Regions from separate parts of the Shewanella sp. 10N.286.51.B7 genome, predicted to be linked through region 3. Evidence: predicted binding sites of a transcription regulator. Region 3 holds the regulator's gene; each other region holds the start of a gene.
The links. Region 3 encodes LexA, which represses DNA repair genes until DNA is damaged. Its sites were predicted from a motif close to TACTGTATNNNNATACAGTA; they were not measured.
Positions count from the first base shown of each region.

Region 1: BCU84_RS06965 (S24 family peptidase) is a predicted target of LexA. The motif match lies at 1,222-1,241, and genes of this name have one in related genera.
Region 2: recA (recombinase RecA) is a predicted target of LexA. The motif match lies at 1,573-1,592, and genes of this name have one in related genera.
Region 4: recN (DNA repair protein RecN) is a predicted target of LexA. The motif match lies at 1,967-1,986, and genes of this name have one in related genera.

Region 1 covers NZ_MCUF01000024.1:228,668-232,275, forward strand. The annotation lists gene BCU84_RS06955 (DUF1566 domain-containing protein) at 1-218, shown strand, start outside; gene BCU84_RS06960 (hypothetical protein) at 486-890, opposite strand; gene BCU84_RS06965 (S24 family peptidase) at 1,261-1,668, shown strand; gene BCU84_RS06970 (Y-family DNA polymerase) at 1,685-2,941, shown strand; gene BCU84_RS06975 (YgjV family protein) at 3,351-3,608, shown strand, end outside.
Region 2 covers NZ_MCUF01000021.1:127,880-131,487, reverse strand. The annotation lists gene recA (recombinase RecA) at 429-1,487, opposite strand; gene mutS (DNA mismatch repair protein MutS) at 1,900-3,608, shown strand, end outside.
Region 3 covers NZ_MCUF01000020.1:9,336-12,943, forward strand. The annotation lists gene coxB (cytochrome c oxidase subunit II) at 1-1,042, opposite strand, end outside; gene BCU84_RS03510 (SulA-like leucine-rich domain-containing protein) at 1,485-1,991, opposite strand; gene lexA (transcriptional repressor LexA) at 1,988-2,605, opposite strand; gene plsB (glycerol-3-phosphate 1-O-acyltransferase PlsB) at 3,024-3,608, shown strand, end outside.
Region 4 covers NZ_MCUF01000021.1:104,957-108,564, forward strand. The annotation lists gene BCU84_RS04715 (phosphatidylglycerophosphatase A) at 1-103, shown strand, start outside; gene recN (DNA repair protein RecN) at 256-1,914, opposite strand; gene BCU84_RS04725 (AEC family transporter) at 2,053-3,018, opposite strand; gene BCU84_RS04730 (YjaG family protein) at 3,364-3,608, opposite strand, start outside.

The DNA.
Region 1 (3,608 bases), on a different contig from region 3:
GTACAAGTTCAGACATCAAAACTCATAAAATGACCCATAACAAAAACAGTTCTCCACATAATAAATTCATTAATCGATTTGATAAAAATGGCGACGGAAAAGTATCGGCTTCAGAGTTTCAAGCAAGTACAAAACGATTTAATCATTTTGATGAAAATAAAGATGGTTATATCACTGCTAATGAAGCCCCGATAGGACCACCTAAAAATACAAAATAGAACATAGAACATAGAACATAATGTTGCAGTATATATTCTAAGCTTTTGTAAAATAGAGAGTATAACTGTTTACTAACACGAGATATTCACGAGGCTTTACATTTAAATGCCCGGTCATCATTATGTGCTTATTATTTGCACATAACGATGATTTATTGTTCTGTATATTTCAACTATCTATTTATAAGCGGCTATTTTTAAGTGATTGCTTCTAAATGCCTGTTTCGGCAAGCCTATATTATGATTTGTTTCTATTGATGGATAGCTTTACAGATTAGCATAATGCACGCATTGGTTTTGAACTGCGGTTTGCTTAAGCAACTGAGTGAATTGCGCCTTACCACCTGCTCTTTCATCATTTAACAATTTTTCCATGTGTTGTGCTTGTGAAACAACTTGCTCCATTGCCGTTTGTCTTGCCTGTTGTTCTGATTGCCCTGTTAATACTAATTGCTCAACAAGGTTTGAGTAATTCTCGTAAACCATGCCTTTGTAATAATCGGCTTCAGTCGCCATTGGCGTATGGGAATAAATGATAGAACAGCTCACGGCTGATTCTATGTTTGCTCTAGCTTGATCGATTTGGATTACAACTGACTGCTGCGTTGAATAGCTGGCATTAGCTGCCACAGAAAAGAAAGCAAACATTGCGACCATGATTAATTTATTCATATTTCGTATACCTTTTACGTCGATGCGAGTAAGCCAGTGATGTAGTTAACTTGTACTAAGGTAACGACTTTCATCATTTATTAGTTACCTTTTTGCGCGAGTTAGTCCCAAAGATTTTTTACATTACATACCGCTTTACTGAATTAGCTAACTTGATAGCTATTTTACCTACTTTTGCTAAACCTAAGCTGAACAACCAATTAACTTATTCAATTCATGATGGTTCTTTTTAAGAAGCCTCAACGCTATCTTCGAATAAATAACCAACAGATTGTTCAAATCGAATACAAATAAACGGAATTGATTGCCAATTTTACGGGGAGGACTATAATACTGTATAAATATACAGTTATTTTTAGATGTGAAATTTATGAACGTTATTCCTATTTTAGCCAGCGCTGGGATCACCGGGTTTGAGTCCCCTGCAGCAGAATATCGACAACTACCACTCAGTTTAGATGAACTGTTAATTGAGCACCCGAGTGCCACCTTCATTGGTCAAGCCAGTGGTGACTCAATGGAAAAGATAGGCATATTTGATAAAGATATTCTGATTGTCGATCGTCACGTCAACGTTGAAAACCATGATGTAATCGTGGCTAATTACAACGGCAACTTCGTCTGTAAGCTGATTGATACCAAGCGCCGATTACTGTTGTCGGCCAATGACCATCACAATAGCGTGTTAATCCAAGAGCACGACAATTTTAGTGTTGAGGGCGTGGTGATCCGTTCAATTCGTTGCCATCGCCAAAGTCCTTTATTAGTTAATGATTAGAATGGGCGGTTAACTTATGTACGCCTTGGTTGATGCCAATTCATTTTATTGTAGCGCTGAACAGGTTTTCAGACCTGAATGGCGCGGTCGCCCTATTGTTGTGTTATCCAATAATGACGGTTGTATTGTTGCCGCCAACCGACAAGCAAAAGCGTTAGGCATTGGTAAGTTTGGCCCTTACTTTGAAGTCAAAGACTTATGCCACGAACTTGGCGTAATTGCGCTCTCCTCTAACTATGAATTATATGGTTCGCTTTCTAGTGCGATGATGGACGTCATTGGCCGCTTCGCACCAGAGCAACACATATATTCAATTGATGAATCCTTCTTATCATTTAAACAAACTTATCCTGCAATTCCTTGCTTGCTGACCCATGCGGCTCATATACGCCGCGCAGTATGGAAAGAAACTCGCTTGCCTGTTTGTGTCGGTATCGGTGAAACCCTGACCCTAGCAAAAGTGGCAAACCATGCGGCAAAAAAACTGAGTGGCTATAATGGCGTTTGTTATATTGACTCAGTTCAGCAACGACAAAATATTCTCGCTAGCATGAAGGTCACCGATGTATGGGGAATTGGTTCTCGTATAGGCAAAAGGTTACAACAAATGGGCATTCAAACTGCACTTGCCCTTTCTAAACTCCAGCCAGGGCTTGCACGAAAAAGCTTTAGCATTGAAATAGAGCGCACGGTACGTGAATTGAATGGCGAAGAATGTAAGGGCTGGGACAGTGCTCGAGCAGATAAGCAGCAAATTTTTTCGACTCGCAGTGTCGGTGAACGCATCACAGACAAAGAGGCATTACTACAAGCCTTAAGTAAGCATGCTGGGATTGCGGCAGCGAAAGCACGCAAACAAGGTTCTGCAGCAAGTAGCTTACTCATTTTTGCCAGAAATTCCCCCTATGATGAACAGCCTAGCGGTTTTAAGTATCACTACCGCTGCGCGACGCCTACCAACGACAGTTGTGAACTCATCAGTCATGCAACAAGCATTGGAAGCCAACTGTTTAACCCCTCTACCCGTTATTATAAAATCGGCGTCGGGCTGGTGGACTTATGTCCTGTACAACATTTACAAGGTGATTTGTTCACGCCGCCTAAAGATCCTGCATTAATGCAAGTTTGTGATACGCTCAATCAACGTTATGGCACTGACTCCGTCTTTGTGGCTGCACAAGGTATTGGCGGAAAATGGCATATGCGCCGCGACTTACTGACACCGCAATACACCACCAGCTGGCAAGATATTCCTCAGGTTAGTTGCCGTTAAAATAAAGCGCCTGTGCATTTATTCAATGCTGTAATAGCTCAAGCAGCAGTTGTTCGAGCTTCAATTGCTCAATCACATCTATTCAATCTACAATCATTCAACCTACAGTCATTTAATCAACAGTCACTTAATCAACGTGACTCATAAGCTGCCACTCAATAAGCTGCCACTCAATAAGCAGTGTATTGACCTTATATTGCCCATTTTATACCGCTAAACAACTTGTGCGCAGCAACAAAAACAGCGCCTAAACAACACAAAAATATAACGACATAATAACGTGAATTACACATGTGTGGGCTTTTACAAGCTAATATCAGCATAATTGAATAAACCTCGACTGGATCATTGTTTTAGCGGCGAAAATATAGACAATACGCACCTTCAAATTTTTATCGGATTACTGTGCGTGCCTGAGTTTGCTTTAAATCAGTTATTTTTTATCCAAGCAATTGGATTTGTCTCAATGGCCATAGGTTGGTGGGCAAATAGTCAACAGCAAGACTGCAAATTTATTCATGGCAATATGGTAGCTGCAATACTTACTGCTGTTCATTTAGGTCTATTAGGCAGTTTTTTAGGCATGGCGAATCAACTAGTAAATGTTATTCGCTTTCGTTGTTGTCAAAGCCTCAGTAAGGATGACTCAATTAACTTGTCCCCTTTA
Region 2 (3,608 bases), on a different contig from region 3:
TCGACAATTCAATTTTATGGCCTAAATAGTCCAAATCAAAATTGAAAGGAGCGTTATGACAATATTGCGATAACTTAAATAGTCTTTATTTCACGAACCACATGATAACTAGCCTTCATCAAGCTTGACTAGGGAATCATCTGTAATTCACTAATTACCCTAGCGATTTGATGGTGATGGCAAGATCTTAGGGTTATATTCTGAAAATTCCTAGCAGTTCGAAAAGGCAAAACTCTGTTCTAGTTTTAAAGCATTTTTACTAATGACTTACTCGCATTACAAACTATTTCAAAATATAAAAAAATCGCAATTGGCAAAACCAATCGCGATTTATTAATTTCAAGCAAGCTGTAGAGAAACTCGTTTAAAGATAACTTAGTTTATAGCTGTTCGAGTTAGCTTCCTGCTACCTTGGAGTTAAACTCGATTTAAAAAACTTCACCTGTTTCTAAATCGATATTTTCATCAGACTCTGCAGGAGCTGCTTCTTTTTCTTTGCTTAATAGCATTTGACGTAAGTTAGTTTCAATCTCTTCAGCTATTGCTGGGTTTTCAACTAAGTATTTACCAGCATTAGCACGGCCTTGACCGATTTTATTACCTTGATAGCTGTACCATGCACCTGCTTTTTCAACAAGCTTATGCGCTACACCTAAATCAACTAACTCGCCAGTACGGTTAATCCCTTTACCATAGAGGATTTGGAATTCAGCTTGTCTAAATGGCGCAGCAATTTTGTTCTTAACCACTTTCACGCGTGTTTCATTACCCACAACAGCATCACCATCTTTAATCGCACCTGTACGGCGAATATCAAGACGAACTGAAGCGTAGAACTTAAGTGCATTACCACCCGTTGTGGTTTCTGGGTTACCAAACATAACACCAATTTTCATGCGGATTTGGTTAATAAAGATAAGCAGTGTGTTTGATTGCTTAAGGTTACCAGCAAGTTTACGCATTGCTTGGCTCATCATACGTGCCGCTAAGCCCATGTGCGAATCACCAATCTCACCTTCGATTTCTGCTTTAGGTGTTAATGCAGCAACCGAATCGACAATAATCACATCAACAGCGCCAGAGCGTGTTAATGCATCACAAATCTCAAGCGCTTGCTCACCCGTATCAGGCTGAGAACATAAAAGGTTATCAATATCTACGCCTAAGTTTTTCGCATAAATAGGGTCAAGTGCGTGTTCAGCATCAATAAAGGCACAAGTTTTACCTTGGCGCTGTGCTGCTGCAATCACTTCAAGTGTTAAGGTTGTTTTACCAGAAGATTCAGGACCGTAGATTTCTACGATACGTCCCATTGGTAAACCACCAGCACCTAGTGCAACATCCAATGAAAGTGAGCCAGTAGAAATTGTTTCAACATCCATTGTGCGATCTGCGCCCAACTTCATGATTGAACCTTTACCAAATTGCTTTTCAATTTGGCCTAATACGGCATTTAACGCTTTCTCTTTATTTGGATCTGCTTTCATTCTCTTTATCCCTTTAAGGTGACTCAATTCGACATGCGAACTTGGTAACGAATAAATTTGTCTGTCTAACAATATGAGCTCAGTATACTGTATAATCATACAGTATCAATAGTTACTGTATACTTTTTTGACATTATTTCATTCGTATAATATTTTTATCTTATTAATCAATACCTAATAACCAAAATAAGTTTTAAAACCTCAAAGAGCTCATTGAACAAACTACTGTATACACTAGTATGAGCGAATGTGAATTATCGAGTTTTCAAAGATTTAATTCGTAATAAATAACAGTACTTGTCTTTCTAAAAGTCACTGTATGAACATCGCTTATTGGGAATCAAACTAAATATTGTTAAGATGAGCCCCGTTTATTATCCCGTATTAAAGCCAGATTAAGAGCAACTACTTAATGACCGTAAATGAAGACCCAAGTTTAGAAAAGCATACCCCAATGATGCGTCAATATTTGACGCTAAAAGCACAGCACCCAGAGATGCTTTTGTTTTATCGTATGGGAGACTTTTATGAATTATTTTATGAAGACGCCAAACTGGCTTCTGAACTATTAGGGATTTCACTTACTGCTAGAGGCAAGAGTGGCGGCAATGCAATACCTATGGCAGGTTTACCCTATCACGCCGTTGAAGGTTATCTCGCCAAGCTAGTACAAATTGGTCAATCAGTCGCTATTTGTGAGCAGATTGGCGATCCCGCTACCAGTAAAGGTCCAGTAGAACGTAAAGTCGTTCGTATTGTTACCCCTGGCACCTTAACTGACGAAGCCTTATTACAAGAAAGACAAGACAACTTACTCGCTGCGGTTTACCAAGGTAAAAATGGCTATGGCTACGCAACTTTGGACGTGTCATCAGGTCGATTTGTCATTGTTGAACTTGAGAATTCAGAAACATTAGAAGCTGAGTTGCAGCGTACTAGCCCTGCAGAGCTTTTATACAGTGAAGATTTAGCTGATAGGCATCTTATCGAGAACCTTAAGGGTATTAGACGTCGCCCTGAATGGGAATTTGATTACGACACTAGTATCCAGTTATTGCTGGAACAGTTTGGCACAAAAGACCTTCATGGCTTTGGTGTTAGCCATGCGCGTTTATCTTTACAAGCCGCTGGCTGTCTTATGCAATACGTAAAAGACACTCAAAAAACAGCTCTACCCCATATCAGCAGCATTACCATGTTTAACCAAGCTGATACGATAATTTTAGATGCCGCAACTAGGCGTAATCTTGAGTTGACCGTTAATCTTTCGGGTTCTCGTGATAACACTCTTGCTTGGGTATTAGATAAAACGGCTACGCCAATGGGCAGCCGAATGTTACAGCGCTGGATCCATCAGCCATTGCGCGATCAACAGCATATAAGCCAACGACAACAAGCGGTTTCTGAGTTAATAGAAACAGGCTTATTTGCTGACTTACACCAACAATTAAAAGCCTTAGGCGATATCGAACGTATCATGGCTCGCCTTGCTATTCGTAGTGCTCGTCCTAGGGATTTTGCACGCCTTCGCCAAGCCTTAGATTTGTTGCCTGAAATCCAACAAACACTCAGTCACTGCAAACAAGCAGAAATGCAACGCTTAGCAGCTTTATTAGGTGAGTTTCCTGAGCAACAACAATTATTGCAATCAGCCATTGTTGATAACCCGCCAATGCTAATCCGTGACGGTGGCGTTATCCGTTCAGGATATAATGCTCAGTTAGATGAGTGGCGTGGCCTTAGCGAAGGTGCCAATGATTATTTAGTACAAATGGAAGCCCGTGAAAAAGAACAAACTGGCATTAATACGCTAAAGGTTGGCTATAACCGAGTGCACGGCTATTACATTGAAGTCAGCCGCTTACAATCTGATCAAGTACCATTAAGCTATCAACGTCGCCAGACTCTTAAAAATACTGAGCGATATATCACCCCTGAGCTTAAGGAATACGAAGAGAAAGTACTTTCAAGCCAAGGCAAAGCTTTGGCAATTGAAAAGCAACTTTGGGAAGAATTGTTCGATTTACTTTTACCCAAGTTACATGAATTACAGCAATTTGCTCAAGCTGCATCGGAGTTAGATGTACTTAGTAATTTTGCTGAGCGTGCAGAAACATTAGG
Region 3 (3,608 bases):
CAACAGCTGCGATTTCTGTAGCAGTAAGCTGTTTAGCAAATGCTTGCATTGCAGTGCCTGCTTTACCATTAACCACGATATCAACATGATGACTTACCGGGCCTTTAATCAGTGGACTACCAATCAGCGATGGGAATACACCAGGGAGACCTGCACCGTTTGGTTGGTGACATGCGGCGCAAACGCCCATATAGACTTGCTCACCTTGAGCCATTAACTCGTCATATGTGAGTGTTTGTGAAAGTGAAGCTTCAGCTGCAGCTTTGGCATCTACGGCTAGCTGCTTTTGGTCAAGCAGCCATTGCTCATAATCAGCTTCAGAAACGGCTTCAACCACGATTGGCATAAAGCCGTGATCTTTACCGCACAACTCAGCACATTGGCCACGGTAGGTGCCGATTTTATCGATTTTTGTCCATGCTTCATTAATGAAACCAGGGTTAGCATCTTTTTTAACCGCAAATGCAGGTACCCACCATGAGTGAATAACATCATCACTGGTCATCAAGAATCGAACTTTACGATTAATAGGTAATACGAGAGGTTTATCGACTTCTAATAAGTAAGTTTCAGTCTTTTCCGCAGAGCCTTGGATTTGCTCTGCAGGCGTTGAGAGTAAACTAAAAAACTCGACATCTTCGTTGAAATAGCTGTAATGCCATTTCCACTGAGAGCCAGTCACTTTAATGGTTAAATCTGCATCGCTAGGATCTTCCATAGCAATCAGAGTTTTAGTGGCAGGAATTGCCATACCAATAAGGATGATAAATGGCACGATTGTCCATGCTATTTCAACCTTGGTACTGTCATGAAAATCAGCCGGCACTGCGCCTTTTGACTTTCTGTGGTAGATCATTGAGTAAATCATGATCCCAAAGACCACAACACCGATAGCACAACAGATATATAGAATAATCATGTGGAGGTCATAAACCTTGCCACTGATTTCTGTTACGCCTTGCGTCATGTTAAGCGGCATATCAGCCGCCGCAAGCGGTACTGCAAATAGCAGCACCATTAATCCATACAACAATCGCTTCACAAGACCACTCCTCTGCCAATTGCGATTTGCAATAACAACAAGGAAAAGTCACACAGTAATACTCTGCTCTATGCAAACTTCTCTATTCCCGAAAAAGTTTGATCACTTCAAAGTACACGGTGGCTGCGAGTATCAATACTCGATTATTCTATTGGTTTATGGTGGCCACACTTGTACCTAATACTGAACTTTTCAATTCTTAAATTGACGCTTTTTATTCAAGGCTTTCTATACCGCATGGTACCAGCACAATCTTTACAGCGTTTTGTAGCTTTTTATCATTTTATAAACTCAAGAGTGACAGCAAATTGTTACTCTCTTGTTAACTACATTACTTGGAGATTAAATATTGATCAAGATCACTTTATCATCTAATTTGCTGAAAAAAGGCGCAAAAAAAAGCCCTTCACATAAATGAAGGGCTTTTTAAAGAGAGATTTGTTTAGTGAAAAGCAGATAAATTTAAGCTTGTTGGTGTTACAGAAGTATTGGCACCCATATGTTCATCATGTAAGTGAGTATTTACATCTTCAATGATGACACCTTGTGCTAATGCGCCTTTAGCAACCAATTGAATGCGTCGATTATCACGCGCATCTAGTGGTGTAGTCCAAGTAATAACGGCACTGGAAGTACCACTTGTTAGTGCTTTTTCCATCGCCCAAAGCGTTTCTACTTCATCTTTAGTGTGAACAAGTAAAACACGATCCATGCGAACGTTAGCGTTAGCCAATATTTGTTTATAGCCAATATGCGGAGGATTAATCAGTACAATCCAACGACCTTGCTGGCTTAAAATGGCCAAATGGCTGCACAACTGGGTTAACTCAGTTAAGCCTTGGTTGGCACTTTGCTTAGTTTCAATGCCTTGTTTAACTGGCGCAGTTGTTGATGTCATATCGACCCATAAGCCTGGATGACGTGGTGCATTACCTAATAATGTGTTCATAACCAACCTCCATTTCGGATAACGCCAACTGCAAGCCCTTCAATTGTCAGGCTCTGGCATGTTAAATCTACTTTAATCGGCGAATATTGTTCATTTTCTGCGTGCAGATAAACAACGTTGCCTTTCTTTTCAAAACGTTTAACTGTGACGTCATCATCTACACGAGCGACGACCACCTGACCATTTTTAGCTTGCTGCATTTTGTGAACAGCTAATAGGTCACCTTCAATAATGCCAATGTCTTTCATACTGTCGCCACGAACTCGTAGTAAGAAATTAGCATTTGGTTTGAACATTTCAGGATCAACTTGGAAGTATTGTTCAACATGTTCCAGCGCAAGAATAGGTTCACCTGCTGCAACTTGTCCGATAAGAGGGAGGCCTTCTTCAACTTCCTCTTCTTCCTGAATCATGCGGATTCCGCGTGAAGTACCAGGAATAATTTCGATACAGCCTTTCTTCGCCAGCGCCTTTAAATGTTCTTCGGCAGCGTTAGCACTTTTAAAGCCTAATCTAGTGGCAATTTCTGCACGAGTCGGTGGCATACCTGTCTCAGCAATATTACATTTAATTAGTTCTAGAATTTCAGCTTGTCGTGGCGTTAAAGGTCTCATATTGATTCCTGTTTTTTTATACAGTGACTGTCATTATATACAGTATCTTTGGTCGCGCAAGTATTAACCAATGAAATTTATGGTATCTGCTGGTTTATTGTTGTTTTTATTATGTGGCATTGGGTTTTAGTTTATATAAATCAATCTCTTGACTGTTTTGGGGGATGTGTGCTTTTTATTAGTACTAATTTTAATATTAGTACTTAACAGAGAGGTTTTAGGTCGATACAGTATATTTATACAGTACTGTTGATGCATTTCGTCCAGCATAAATCAGCGTTGGAATTGCTTAATTATTTTCAGCTAATGGCCTTCATATTGCTGCTCAATTGTTAAATACAGATAAGCAGGTTAGTGAATCCCATCTAGATTCTGGTATCCTATGCGCAATAAATCGTTGTAGATAATGCGAATACTCATGCTAAAACCAGATTCTATCATTGCTAAATCGTTGCGTTGGATTCAGAAATTAATGGTACACAGTGTTGTTGTGCCTGAAGATCCGTTCGCTGACTTAAATCTAGATCCAGAAAAGCCAGTGGTCTATGTCATGAAGACAGAGTCGCTGAGTGACATTGCTGCTTTGCATGAAATGTCGGCTAAGTTTGGCTTACCAAGTCCTTATGAAAGACTGGATGTTGATGGTTTAAATACCCCAAGAATTGTCTGTGTTGAAGGACGTAAGCCGCTATTTGGCAAGCGCCACAGTGGTGAGAAATTTGTCGCCAATTTCACCAAACTACTCGAATTACATCAAAAGAATAAAGAGTTAGATATTCAGTTGGTGCCTGTTAGCCTTTATTGGGGACGTATTCCTGGTAAGGAAGATGACACCATGACCGCTGCCGTGTTTGAGCGCGAAAACCCGACTTGGCTGCGTAAGTGGTTAATGATCCTGTTTTTAGGTCGCCATAACTTTATTCAATTCTCTAATGCAATGTCATTACGTTACATGGCTGATGAGCATGGTACGGATGTCAGTATTGCCCATAAACTCATCCGC
Region 4 (3,608 bases), on a different contig from region 3:
GTTAGACGCAAAAGTTCATGGCGGATTTGGGATTATGATTGATGATGTATTAGCTGGTATCTTTGCTCTAGTTTGTTTGCAGGCGATTTATTATTTCGTGTAGAGCCATCTAAACAGCTATTGAAAGCAACATTACTTTCAGTAAATTAAAATTTCGTTTCAATAAGTAAAAATAGAAAAGCCCACATTAAGTGGGCTTTTTTGTTTGATAAATAAGTGCCGATTGCGGCTTGTTATCGAGCAAGATTGACTTAATCAGTGTAAAAGCTCTCGCGCATTTGCGAGTGCATTTTCAGTGATAACATCACCCGCCAGTAACCTTGCTAACTCACTGATGCGCTGCTCTTTATCAAGCGGTTTCATTTGAGTCTCAGTGCCACCACTTTTGGTAAACTTGTTCACTAACATATGTTGATGACCATTACCGGCAACTTGCGGTAAATGAGTCACACAGATAACTTGGGTCGATTCCCCCAAACTACGAAGCATTCGACCGACAACCGCTGCTGTCGGGCCAGAAATACCCACATCAACTTCATCGAATATTAATGTTGGGGTTGAAACTTTTCTAGCCGTGATGACCTGAATACCTAAGCCTATTCGAGATAACTCACCACCTGATGCCACTTTAGCAATAGGTTGTAAGGGCTGGCCTGGGTTGGTGGTTACTTGAAATTCTATTTGATCGCTGCCCATTAATGACTGTGACTCAGGATTAAAGTTAACCGCAATATTGAACTTGCCTTTAGGCATATTTAGCTCGTGTATTGACTGAGTTACCAGTTTATTGAGCTCTTTGGCATAACGTTGGCGGCTTTGGCTGAGTTTCTGTGCGTTTTTAATATAAGCGAGTTTACTGTCATCTAATTGTTGCTGAATCTCATCTAGACGGCTTGCATCGCTACTGAGCTCTGATAGTTCAGCTTTTAACTGCCCGTGGTGCTCAGCTAGATATTCGGTCTGCACATGATGCTTGCGAGCCAGTTGCATTGCTTTAGATATTCGCTGCTCAAGAAAGGCAAAATGTTCAGGGTCTAACTCAATTCTACTGAGATAATCCTGCACTTCACTAGTGCTTTCTTGGACTTGTATCAAAGCTTCATTGAGCATTTCTGCAATGTTTTTAAGTGTAGGATCAAAGCTCTGTAAGCTGTCAGCGACTGTCACAGCGCGGTTAAGCAAAGATTCAATATTATGTTCGTCATCTTCACTGAGCAATTGGAGTGCGCTTTGACAACTTTCAATTAAGTCGGTGCCGTTTGCTAAGCGTTTATGTTCTTGCTCTATTTGTTCAAACTCGCCAGGTATTAAAGCAAACTCATCTAATTCTTCAACTTGATATTGCACCAGTTGTTTTCGAGCAATACGCTCTTGTTGATTCTGTTGTAATTGTTTGAGTTCATTTTCAACATTTTTACAGCGCTGATAACTTTTAGTCACGCTATCAAGCAATAACTTATGATTGGCGTAGCTATCGAGCAGTGTGAGTTGATGTTCACTTTTTAGCATTGCGTGGTGTGCATGTTGCCCATGGATCCCAACAAATAATTGCCCAAGTGTTTTTAACTGCGAAAGTGGTACAGGGTTACCATTAATGTAAGCGCGAGAACGCCCATCGGCACTGATGGTTCGACGTAATATACATTCATCTTCGACATCAAGATCGTTATCTTCAAGCCAGCGTTTGGCAAATGGCACATCATCTATTGTAAAGCGTGCGCTCACTTCAGCTTTGTTGGCACCTGGTCTCACTGTATTGGCATCAGCGCGATTACCTAAACATAAACCTAAGGCGTCTATTGCAATCGATTTACCCGCACCTGTTTCACCTGTAATGCTGGTCATGCCGGCTTTAAAGTCGAGTTCAAGAAAACGTACAATCGCGAAATTATTAATGCTTAATTGGCAAAGCATAATCAATCCTTGTGTGAATAATCATCAAACCACTGTATTTATAAACAGTTTACACTGTTTTTTTATACAGTAAAGTACTGGTTGTTGATTTTTGTTATAAGGATTTTAATCTCCATGTAAACAATAATATAAGCTGGCTCAGTTTATGTTGTGGAGTAACTTCTCAATAATAGGCAGTGTAATAAAGGTGGCGATAGTACTGATTAAAATGCATTTAGCACTGGCTAAACCATAGGTTTGATAGCGTTGGGCAAGTAAGTAAACACTCGCTGCAGTAGGAAGCGCCGCCAAAATAACGCCCATGATAAGCAACTCAGTATCAACATTAAAATACCGTAACAAGGCGTATGCGATAATGGGCTGAAATACCAGCTTTAACATATTTAGCACGGTCATTTCGATAGCAATGTGGTGTCTAGTTTCTGAAGGCTCTTCGCCGCCATGCATGGCTTTGGCTAACACCATACCGATTGCAAACAGCGCACACGGGCTAGATGTATTACCGATAAGTCGCATCATCACGCTTAGACTATCAGGTATGGGAAGCTTAACAGCGGAGGCTGCAACCCCCAGGGCGCAACCAATAACAATTGGGTTACTGCTGAGCGCATTGAGCATGATAATAATGGGATGACGTTTTTGCTGCTTATTAATGGCCAGCTCCATGCTTACCATCACAAAGGCAAACATGACAATTGATAATAAACTGGCAATCGCAGCTAATGTAATTGCATGGTTGTTTCCTGGATAGAGCATCATCATCAGAGGAATACCGATAAAGGCTGTGTTACCAAAACTGGTATTAAGCCCCCTGATAGCAGCTAATGCAGGTTGCTTCTTATCAGCTGATAACGAGATGACAGCAGTGACAAAATAGGTAACGAGCATTGTAATGCCAAATGATGCAATAAACCCCCATTGTAAAATTTCATCAATGTCAGTTTCGGCTAAGGCAATAAACAGTATTGCAGGGAAAGCAACATAGTAAACATATTCATTAAGGGTAAAGTCAGTATCATGTGGCAAGACTTTAAGCTTTTGTATAATAAAGCCTAAAAGCATGATTCCGAAAACGGCAATAAGAGGGGTAAGAATACTGGGCATCCCTCAATCCTTGTTAATGAGTAAAGTGATAATGATAGGCGCTAGTCGTGAGTGTTTTGCGATTCAAGCATAAAATACTCAATCATAATGTTGTAAATATTAAGGTGAAACTAATCGAGCGCAACCTTCAATAGCTTGTAGGTAATACAAGAAGTTTTGGCTGTAAGTTGAATGAGTCATAGCCTTTAATTTCGATTCTATTAAATGAGTCTACTTGAAATAACGTAAAAGAAAATGCGATTAAGGTCTTACTTTAGATGATAAAAACCTTCAAAGAAGTAAAGGGAGTGTTGCTGGCATCACTCCCACTATTAACTCTGATTAAACAGCGTCACTTTTAGCTATTTACTGAGCGCTAATGCCAATATTTGATACACCAGCATCGACAATTTCTTTGCGTAACTCTTTAATAAATTCAGCAGATATTTTTGGATTAGCTTCAACAATATCCAACAACATCCCTTGAAGCTCTTTCTCTTCTTTCATAACAGGATGATTGAAAACAAACTCTTCGACTACTTCTTCGTTTAGCTCGTCTTGAAGTTCTTCAACACTGATTGCTTCGATATAATTGGCTACAGTGCTTGAAG